DNA from 2 places in the Metallumcola ferriviriculae genome. Region 1 is predicted to be linked to the other one. Evidence: a T-box and tRNA genes for the amino acid it is inferred to sense, from the RefSeq annotation. Region 1 holds a T-box; the other holds one or more tRNA genes.
The links. A T-box is a leader RNA that pairs with one kind of tRNA and senses whether it is charged. The one in region 1 lies ahead of MFMK1_RS05200 (valine--tRNA ligase), so its partner is inferred to be a tRNA-Val.
Positions count from the first base shown of each region.

Region 2: it has a tRNA-Val gene. The T-box ahead of MFMK1_RS05200 (valine--tRNA ligase) is inferred to sense a tRNA for this amino acid. The anticodon was not compared.

Region 1 is NZ_CP121694.1:1,027,356-1,031,773, forward strand. It holds gene MFMK1_RS05185 (DMT family transporter) at 1-756, opposite strand, end outside; gene MFMK1_RS05190 (TIGR04086 family membrane protein) at 928-1,350, shown strand; gene meaB (methylmalonyl Co-A mutase-associated GTPase MeaB) at 1,506-2,468, shown strand; T-box leader at 2,543-2,758, shown strand; gene MFMK1_RS05200 (valine--tRNA ligase) at 2,824-4,418, shown strand, end outside.
Region 2 is NZ_CP121694.1:1,137,539-1,141,956, forward strand. It holds gene dnaG (DNA primase) at 1-476, shown strand, start outside; gene rpoD (RNA polymerase sigma factor RpoD) at 497-1,579, shown strand; tRNA gene MFMK1_RS05745 (tRNA-Asn) at 1,635-1,709, shown strand; tRNA gene MFMK1_RS05750 (tRNA-Ile) at 1,808-1,882, shown strand; tRNA gene MFMK1_RS05755 (tRNA-Glu) at 1,901-1,976, shown strand; tRNA gene MFMK1_RS05760 (tRNA-Val) at 1,980-2,055, shown strand; gene MFMK1_RS05765 (tRNA (adenine(22)-N(1))-methyltransferase) at 2,153-2,854, shown strand; gene MFMK1_RS05770 (Nif3-like dinuclear metal center hexameric protein) at 2,824-3,927, shown strand; gene MFMK1_RS05775 (zinc ribbon domain-containing protein) at 4,052-4,418, shown strand, end outside.

The DNA of each region.
Region 1 (4,418 bases):
TAACGCGGCAAACACCGGTTCCATGCTCAGGATGATGGCTGTGCGTGTTTCTGTGGTGAACTTTTGAGCCCAGTTTTGAATAAGATAAGCTAGAGCGGTGGCGGGAATTGCGGTAATAATCAGGCCCCAGATGACATTGGCGGTAAAATGCACAGCTTGTCCCTCCCAAACGAGGGCTGAGAGACCGCTTAATATCGCTACAGTACCGATTTGGATTACTACCAGCACCATGGTGTCGTGATTGGGGGAATAACGCCCCACAAAGACAATATGCAGTGCAAAACTGGCGGCACAAAACAATACCAGCAGGTCGCCAAGGTTAACTGCCAGGGGAAGGCTTAAAGATAAAAGGCCTAGTCCTGCGGCGGCAGTTATTGCCCCCAAAATTGCGTAGCGGTTGGCTGTTCTTTTAAATAACAGGCGGGCAAATAACGGTACCATTACTACTGACAAACCGGTGATAAAGCCGGCATTAGAGGCAGTGGTATATTGAAGACCGATTGTTTGAAAGGAATATCCGGCAAAAAGTACCATACCAACTGTCATGCCGGCGCTTAAGGATTTTTTATTAATCTGACGCAGCTTACGACCAGAAAACAACCCCATAAAAATAAATGCAATACCGAAACGAATCGCGTTGAAAGTATAAGGCCCTATATCTACCAAGGCATTTTTTACGCTGACAAAGGTAAGGCCCCAAATCAAGGCTACTATCAGCAGGAGCAAATCGGCCTGTAATTGCCGGTTATTATCCATAGTTTCATCCCTCTATTCTTTAAAGACGCCATTATAATTTTGTCAGAGTATATCAATTCGGTCAAGGAAAAAACTTTTACTCAAAGACCGATATGGGAAATGTTTCGATGATGGTTATAAAAACCCAGCGGCTGCCGTATTTTATAAATAGCAAATATGGGAGGTGGATTGATGGCTGGGACAAATTTTAAAGCTATTTGGAAGGGCTTTTGGATGGGTGCCGCGATCTTAATCGGCGGCTATACCCTGCTGCTTCTTTGGGTGTTGTTTGGTTCAAGACAGAGTTATTATTTACCTGGATATATGCGGGTAATAGTTTTCTTAGCGTTGGTAATGGCTGGGTTTAGTGGCGGAAAAGCAGCTCGCTGGCAGGGATGGAAACACGGAGGTTGGATTGGTGCGGCGGTGGCACTTGCTGCAGTAGCAATAAATGCTGCTTTGATACCGCAAATTGTTTCAGTTAACCAAGTGGTATACAAATTATTGGTTGGCGCCGTAACTGGCGGGGCAGCTGCAGTCTGTGGTGTAAATATAGCATTTTTGCAGCGACGGGGCAGACTTGGAAAAGGTAATAAGGATAAGTCCCTTTATTAAAATATTGCTGAAAAAAAGGAAATTTAGGTTTTGAGAACGAATATACAGTAAAATAAATATTCTAACTATTTAATTTTTTGTTAAGTAGTTGGTTAAAGGCATATTACGGTTCCCGTTGGAGAAGATTCGGGAACCTGAAAAAATTGTAGCAAGGGGTGTGGCAATTGAAGATAGCAGATGACCTGCTGGCAGGAAATCGTAGGGCTTTGGCCAGAGCAATAACCATAGTCGAGAATGAAGCACCGGAGAAAAAGGAACTTTTGGCTGCTCTCTACCCTCATACCGGAAGGGCTTACGTTATTGGCATTACCGGTTCTCCGGGTGCAGGTAAGAGTTCGTTAGTGGACCGATTGACACAACATATTCGTAAGGCCTACGGATTAAGCGTGGGAATCATTGCGGTTGATCCAACCAGTCCTTTTAGCGGTGGGGCGCTATTAGGTGATAGAATCCGTATGCAGGACCATGTATTAGATGAAGGGGTCTTTATTAGAAGTATGGGTACCCGAGGCAGTCTGGGCGGCCTTTCCAGAGCTACCAAGGAAGCTATCAAGGTGTTGGATGCTTCAGGGAAAGATGTGATTTTGGTAGAGACGGTAGGGGTAGGTCAGTCCGAGCTTGATATCATGAATGCTGCCGATAGTACTGTGGTGGTGTTGACCCCCGGTGCCGGTGACATTATTCAAACTTTGAAAGCGGGAATTATGGAAATTGCTGATGTTTTTGCAGTCAATAAGGCGGATCTGGAAGGTGCAGATCGTACCGCGACTGAAGTGAGGGCTATGTTGGACTTAGACAGGGAGCGCCAGTGGCGCCCGCCGGTGGTGCCGGTGGTATCGCTGCATAATACAGGATTGGACGACTTATATCAGGCGATTATGAGGCATAAGGAATACCTGGATAGCACAGGCTTCTTAACCGATTACCGACAGCAGCGGCTTAAGTCCGAAGTGGTGGAAGTAGTGCTGGAACGATTAAAGCAGCGTATTGGCCGGGAATTTAAGGATTCAGGTGAATTCGAACAAACATTGGAAAAAGTGATTAACAGGGAGATTGACCCCTACCATGCTTCAGATATCATTTTGGAAAGAATGGTGCGGGGCGGATCTGTTTCGTAACATTATAGGGCCTGTATAGCGAGGTTGACAGCGGTACATAATACCAGTAATATATAGCTAGAAAACTTTACATGTAAAAAATTGTGAAGGGGAGTAGTAGTCGCTGCCAACCGCCAGAGAGAGAGACCCTCAATAGGCTGCAAGGTCTTTTCGGTTTTGAAAGCGGTGAAGTCGCCCTGGAATTGTCTAGCTGAAAACAAGTAGGCTGGGCCGGTAAAAGCCGTTATCTTTTGGAGTGTGGCTTATAGAGCCGAACTAAGGTGGTACCGCGGAACCCTTTCGTCCTTATAGATGAAGGGTTTTATTTTATTTATAAGAAAAATATGGCATATTTATCAAGAAGGATGGTGCGTCTATGCAGGAGCAATCTTTAAGTAAAACTTACGATCCTTCCCGAGTGGAGGAGAAATGGTATCACACTTGGGAGGAAAAGAGTTATTTTGTAGCAGAAAGGGAAGAAGGCCGAGAGGCATTCTCTATTGTGATGCCCCCGCCAAATGTTACCGGGTCTCTACACTTGGGACATGCGTTGGATAGTACGCTTCAGGATATTCTTACCCGCTGGCGCCGTATGCAGGGTCGCAACACTCTTTGGCTGCCGGGGACTGACCACGCGGGTATTGCGACTCAGGCTAAGGTGGAGGAACAACTGGCCCGGGAAGGGAAGTCCAAGAATGATTTAGGGAGAGATGAATTTTTAGAGCGGGTATGGGATTGGAAACACCAGTATGGTGACCGTATCACGCGCCAGCTGCGTACTCTTGGCGCATCCTGTGACTGGTCCCGCGAAAGGTTCACGATGGATGATGGGTGCTCTGATGCTGTGCGGGAGGTTTTTGTCCGCCTGTACGAAAAAGGATTAATTTATCGTGGTAATTACATTATTAATTGGTGCCCTAAGTGTCAGACGACGATTTCCGATATTGAAGTTGAACACCAAGAAAGTGCGGGCAGCCTTTGGCATATCCGCTATCCAATTAAAGATAGCGATGAATATGTAGTAGTTGCAACTACCCGTCCGGAGACCATGTTGGGAGATACGGCGGTAGCGGTACACCCCGATGACTCTCGCTACAAGAAATTAGTGGGTAAAACCGTAATTCTTCCCGTTGTCGGCAGGGAAATTCCCATTGTTGCAGACGAATATGTAGACCCGGAATTCGGCTCCGGGGCAGTAAAGATAACTCCGGCCCATGACCCAAATGATTTTGAAATCGGTCAGCGTCATCAACTACCGCAGGTGGTGGTTATTGATAAAACCGCTAAAATGACAGCGGAGGCAGGTAAATATCGGGGGATGGACCGGTACGAATGCCGGGAAATTCTGGTGCAGGACTTAATGGGGGCTGGTTTCTTGGTAGAGACTGAGGAACACCGGCATGCTGTGGGCCAATGCTATCGCTGTGACACGGTTGTCGAACCATTGGTGTCCCGACAGTGGTTTGTCCGGATGGGACCCTTGGCTAAACCGGCTATTGAAGCAGTAGAGGAGAAACGTATTCGCTTTGTTCCGGAGCGTTTTACCAAGGTTTATCTTGGATGGCTTGAAAACATTAGAGACTGGTGTATCTCCAGGCAGCTTTGGTGGGGGCATCGTATTCCAGTATGGTATTGTCAGGACTGTGGTGAAATAATTTGTTCGATTAATGATCCTGACCAATGCACCGGCTGCGGCAGTAGCAAATTGCAACAGGACCCTGACGTATTGGATACCTGGTTTAGCTCAGGGCTATGGCCTTTTTCGACATTAGGCTGGCCTGGGGATACGGCAGACCTACGCACTTTTTATCCCACTTCAGTGCTGGTCACTGGTCGGGATATCATCTTCTTCTGGGTTGCCCGAATGATATTTATGGCTTTAGAATTCAGACAGGAAGTACCCTTTAAGGAAGTATTTATCCATGGATTGGTGCTTGATGCTCAGGGCAGAAAAATGAGTAAATCTTTGGG
Region 2 (4,418 bases), 110 kb from region 1:
ATAGGCATAATGACAGTCTCGTGCGGTATAACGCAGAAACGCCTCGGGTGGGAATGGAACGGCAGCTTTTGCAGCATATTTTACGTGATGCCAGACAGGCTCAGATAGTGTCAAAAGTCATTATGCCTGAAACATTATCCGACGGCGGTGTTAGAGAAGTTTTAAACTTGTTGACAAAGATAGATTACGCCGACGGCGTACAGCCGGCAGTGTTAATGGATAAACTAAGCGAAGCGGGTCAAAAGACCCTTTCTCATGTGATGGTCAGCGACGAAAAACGCTTGGATAAATTCGAGCACCTGTTGGAAAAGTTGAACTTATTTCAGGTAGACCGCATGCTGGAGGAACTGGAGCAGGGCCTGAAAGACATTGAAAAACAAGGCGGATTCATGGATATTCAAAAATTCCTAGTAAAGAGCTTTGTTTTATTGCAGGAAAATGACATTTTAAGAAGAATTAATATCAAACGGCACTAACCCGGAAGGGGGGAAGAGAGATGAAAGAACTGCTGCTAAAAAGCGAGAATATACTAAAACTAGTCGAACAGGGTAAGAAACGTGGCGTCCTAACTTATAAAGAAATTATGGATGCTCTTGAAGGCATAGACCTCACCCCCGAAGAAATAGATGAGTTTTATGAATATCTTAACAAACAGGGTATCGAGGTGCTGCCTGAAGAAGGCGCAGAAGAGAAAGACAAAGATGACGAAGGCAATGATGTAGGCCTGGATCTCTCTGTTCCCGAAGGCGTGGGTATCGACGACCCGGTGCGGATGTATCTGAAGGAAATTGGCCGGGTGCCGCTTTTGACTGCTGATCAGGAAGTGGATCTGGCACAACGCATGGAACAGGGAGAAGAAGAAGCCAAGCGCCAACTGGCGGAGGCCAATCTTCGTCTAGTAGTAAGTATCGCTAAAAGATATGTAGGCCGAGGAATGTTATTTCTGGACCTTATTCAGGAGGGTAACCTAGGCCTGATTAAAGCGGTGGAGAAATTCGATTACCGCAAAGGTTATAAATTTAGTACTTATGCTACTTGGTGGATTAGGCAAGCAATTACTCGGGCTATTGCCGACCAGGCCCGAACTATCCGCATTCCAGTGCATATGGTGGAGACCATCAACAAATTAATTCGTGTGAGCAGGCAGCTGCTGCAGGAATATGGCCGCGAACCAATCCCGGAAGAAATCGCTCATGAAATGGATATTTCTGTTGAGCGGGTCCGGGAAATAATGAAAATTGCCCAAGAACCGGTATCTTTGGAAACCCCTATTGGCGAAGAAGAAGATAGTCATTTGGGTGACTTTATTAAGGACGAAGATGCACCGGCACCGGCAGAAAAAGCATCATTTATGCTGCTTAAGGAGCAGCTGGAGGAAGTACTGGACACCCTTACCGAGCGTGAGGAAAAGGTACTGCGTTTGCGTTTTGGATTAGATGATGGTCGTTCTCGTACACTGGAAGAAGTGGGCAAGGAATTTCATGTCACCAGGGAGCGCATTCGGCAGATTGAGGCCAAAGCACTACGTAAATTGCGTCATCCCAGTCGTAGTAAAAAACTGAAAGACTATTTGGAATAAAATCACTGTTGACCAGCGTGAAATAATGTTTTATAATAGTTTTTGTCTTGAGCGCTCCTCGATAGCTCAATGGTAGAGCATTCGGCTGTTAACCGAAGGGTTGCTGGTTCGAGTCCAGCTCGGGGAGCCAATTTATTTAAGGGTTCACCGCAGGCTTAAGCGCAGGTAAAAAAAGGGTTTGCACTTTTCATCAAATCTTGGTATAATATTTATTGCGCTTCAAAAATTGGGCCTATAGCTCAGCGGTAGAGCAACCGGCTCATAACCGGTTGGTCCCAGGTTCGATCCCTGGTGGGCCCACCAAAACAATTCACATAGCATGGCCCGTTGGTCAAGGGGTCTAAGACACCGGCCTTTCACGCCGGTAACAGGGGTTCGAATCCCCTACGGGTCACCATTAGGGCGATTAGCTCAGCTGGGAGAGCACCTGCCTTACAAGCAGGGGGTCGGCGGTTCGATCCCGTCATCGCCCACCATAAACCACCTTTAAGGTGGTTTTTTTCTCTACTTTAAAGGATTTTTTCTTTATTGGGTATAATACTGAAGATAAGGTAGATGTGGAGGTAATTCATCATGAAACTTTCGCTGCGTTTAAGCACTATTGCAGCATACATCCCATCAGGCAGTAAAGTCGCAGACATTGGTACAGACCATGCCTATTTGCCTGTCTACTTGGTGAAACAGGGTATTTGCCCCGGCGTGATTGCTGCTGATATCCATAATGCCCCTTTTCAGAGTGCGCTGCGTACAGTGGAAAGCTTTTGTCTGGGAGATAAAATATCAGTCCGTTTGGGCGATGGCCTCAAAGTATTGCGTCCCGGTGAGGTAGAAACCATAGTCATTGCCGGTATGGGCGGAAATACCATGGAGCAAATTTTTTCTCGGGCTCCTGAAGTGATTAAAGACGTACGCCGATTGGTGCTTCAGCCCATGACCGATACGGAAAAAATCAGGGAATGGCTTTGGGCCAACGGCTGGATATTGTTGGATGAAGATTTGGTAGCCGAAGACGGCAAACTTTACGAGTTTTTAGTAGCAGAGCCGGGCAGAGAACAACCAAAGGACTCGCTGATCGGGCCCCGGTTGATAGAGAAACGTCACCCGCTGCTAACCAAACTTTTAGAACAAAAAGAGAAACAATTGGCCGGGATACTGGCCGGGGTAAGTAAGAGCACCGACTCGTCTACCCGAGCACAAATCGGCGAATTGCAAGAGCAGCTTGAAAAGATAGAGAAGGTGAAAAAATGGTTGACTGCAGAACAATCTGCGAATTAATTGAAGAATTGGCTCCACCTGCACGAGCGGAGCAATGGGACAATATCGGTCTCCAGTTGGGGGAACCGGATGCCCTAGTGAAATCCGTCTTGGTATCATTAGATATTGAGAGCCAAGTGGTGGAAGAGGCGGTGGCCGAGGGCGTGGATATGATTATCGCCCATCATCCATTTTTCTTTAAACCCATTTCCCATCTTCGGACAGATCAGCCCTGGGGCAGCATGGTTAAAAAGCTGCTAAAACATGATGTGATGGTATATATAGCTCATACTAACCTGGATAATGCTGATGAGGGCATTAATCATTACTTAGCGGATTATCTAGGTCTCAAAAATGCAGCTGTACTGGCTCCTGCTGACGGGCAGAAATTATACAAATTAGTGGTGTTTGTACCTAAGGATAATGTAGATGCAGTGCGTGGAGCCATTAGTGAAGCCGGTGGAGGTTGGCTAGGAAATTATTCTCACTGTACATTTCAGACACTTGGTGAAGGATCATTTAAACCATTAGGCGGAACAAAGCCCTATATCGGTCAGGTAGGGGAGCTGGAACGGGTAGCAGAATATCGATTGGAGACCATCGTATTAGCTGATAAGTTAAGCCGGGTTTTAGAGGCCATGACCGAGGCCCACCCATATGAGGAAGTGGCCTATGACGTATATCCGTTGGCCAATGAAGGCAAACCTTACGGACTTGGTCGCGTGGGCGATTTGGCCGAAGCGGAAAACCTAGAAGCTTTTGCCCGCCGGGTCAAACGAACTCTGGGCTGTGAGCAAGTGCGGGTGGTTGGCGATATCCAACACCCTATGACCAGAGTTGCCGTTTGCGGCGGTTCCGGCGCTTCTTTGGTAGACCATGCCCTACGCCAAAAGGCCGATGTATTGGTTACCGGAGACTTGAAATTTCACGAGGCCCAAGATGCAGTGGCCAAAGGATTAGCTATAGTGGACGCAGGCCATTACGCTACAGAGAGAATTATCGTGCCGGTGTTGGCCAGGTATCTGCAGGAAAAACTAGACAGCACAAAAGTGATTATGTCCCAGGAAAACACAAATCCTTGGCAGCATTTTTAGATAGGAAAGCCCCATGACGGCTCCTATCTTTTTTATTTTTATTTTTATTTTTATTTGGACACACTCCCGGAAATATTTCTTATTTACGGGCTTGAGTTTTTTATAACATAAAAGGGGGAATAATATGAGTGGGTTAGAAAAACTATGGCAGGCGCAGAACAAGCTAAAAGAATATAAGCAGGTCAAACAACAGGCAAAGGATGAAAGCGTGCTGCCTGTGTTAAAGGCGAAGAAGGCCGAACTGGAAAAGAGAATGCAGCAGTTAAAAAGTAAAAAGGAACAGTTAAAACAATTAGAGAAAGAAATTAAGTCTGGCGAAATGAAATGCTCCTCATTAACAGACAAGGTGAAGGAATTACAGTCAGAGCTTTATAACGGTGAGCACAATAACCCTAAAGAGCTGCATGGCTTTGAACAAAAGCTGAAACAGACGAAAGAAGAGCTTTCTTCATGTGAGGACAGAGTATTGGAAATTAGTCAAGAGCAAGAAG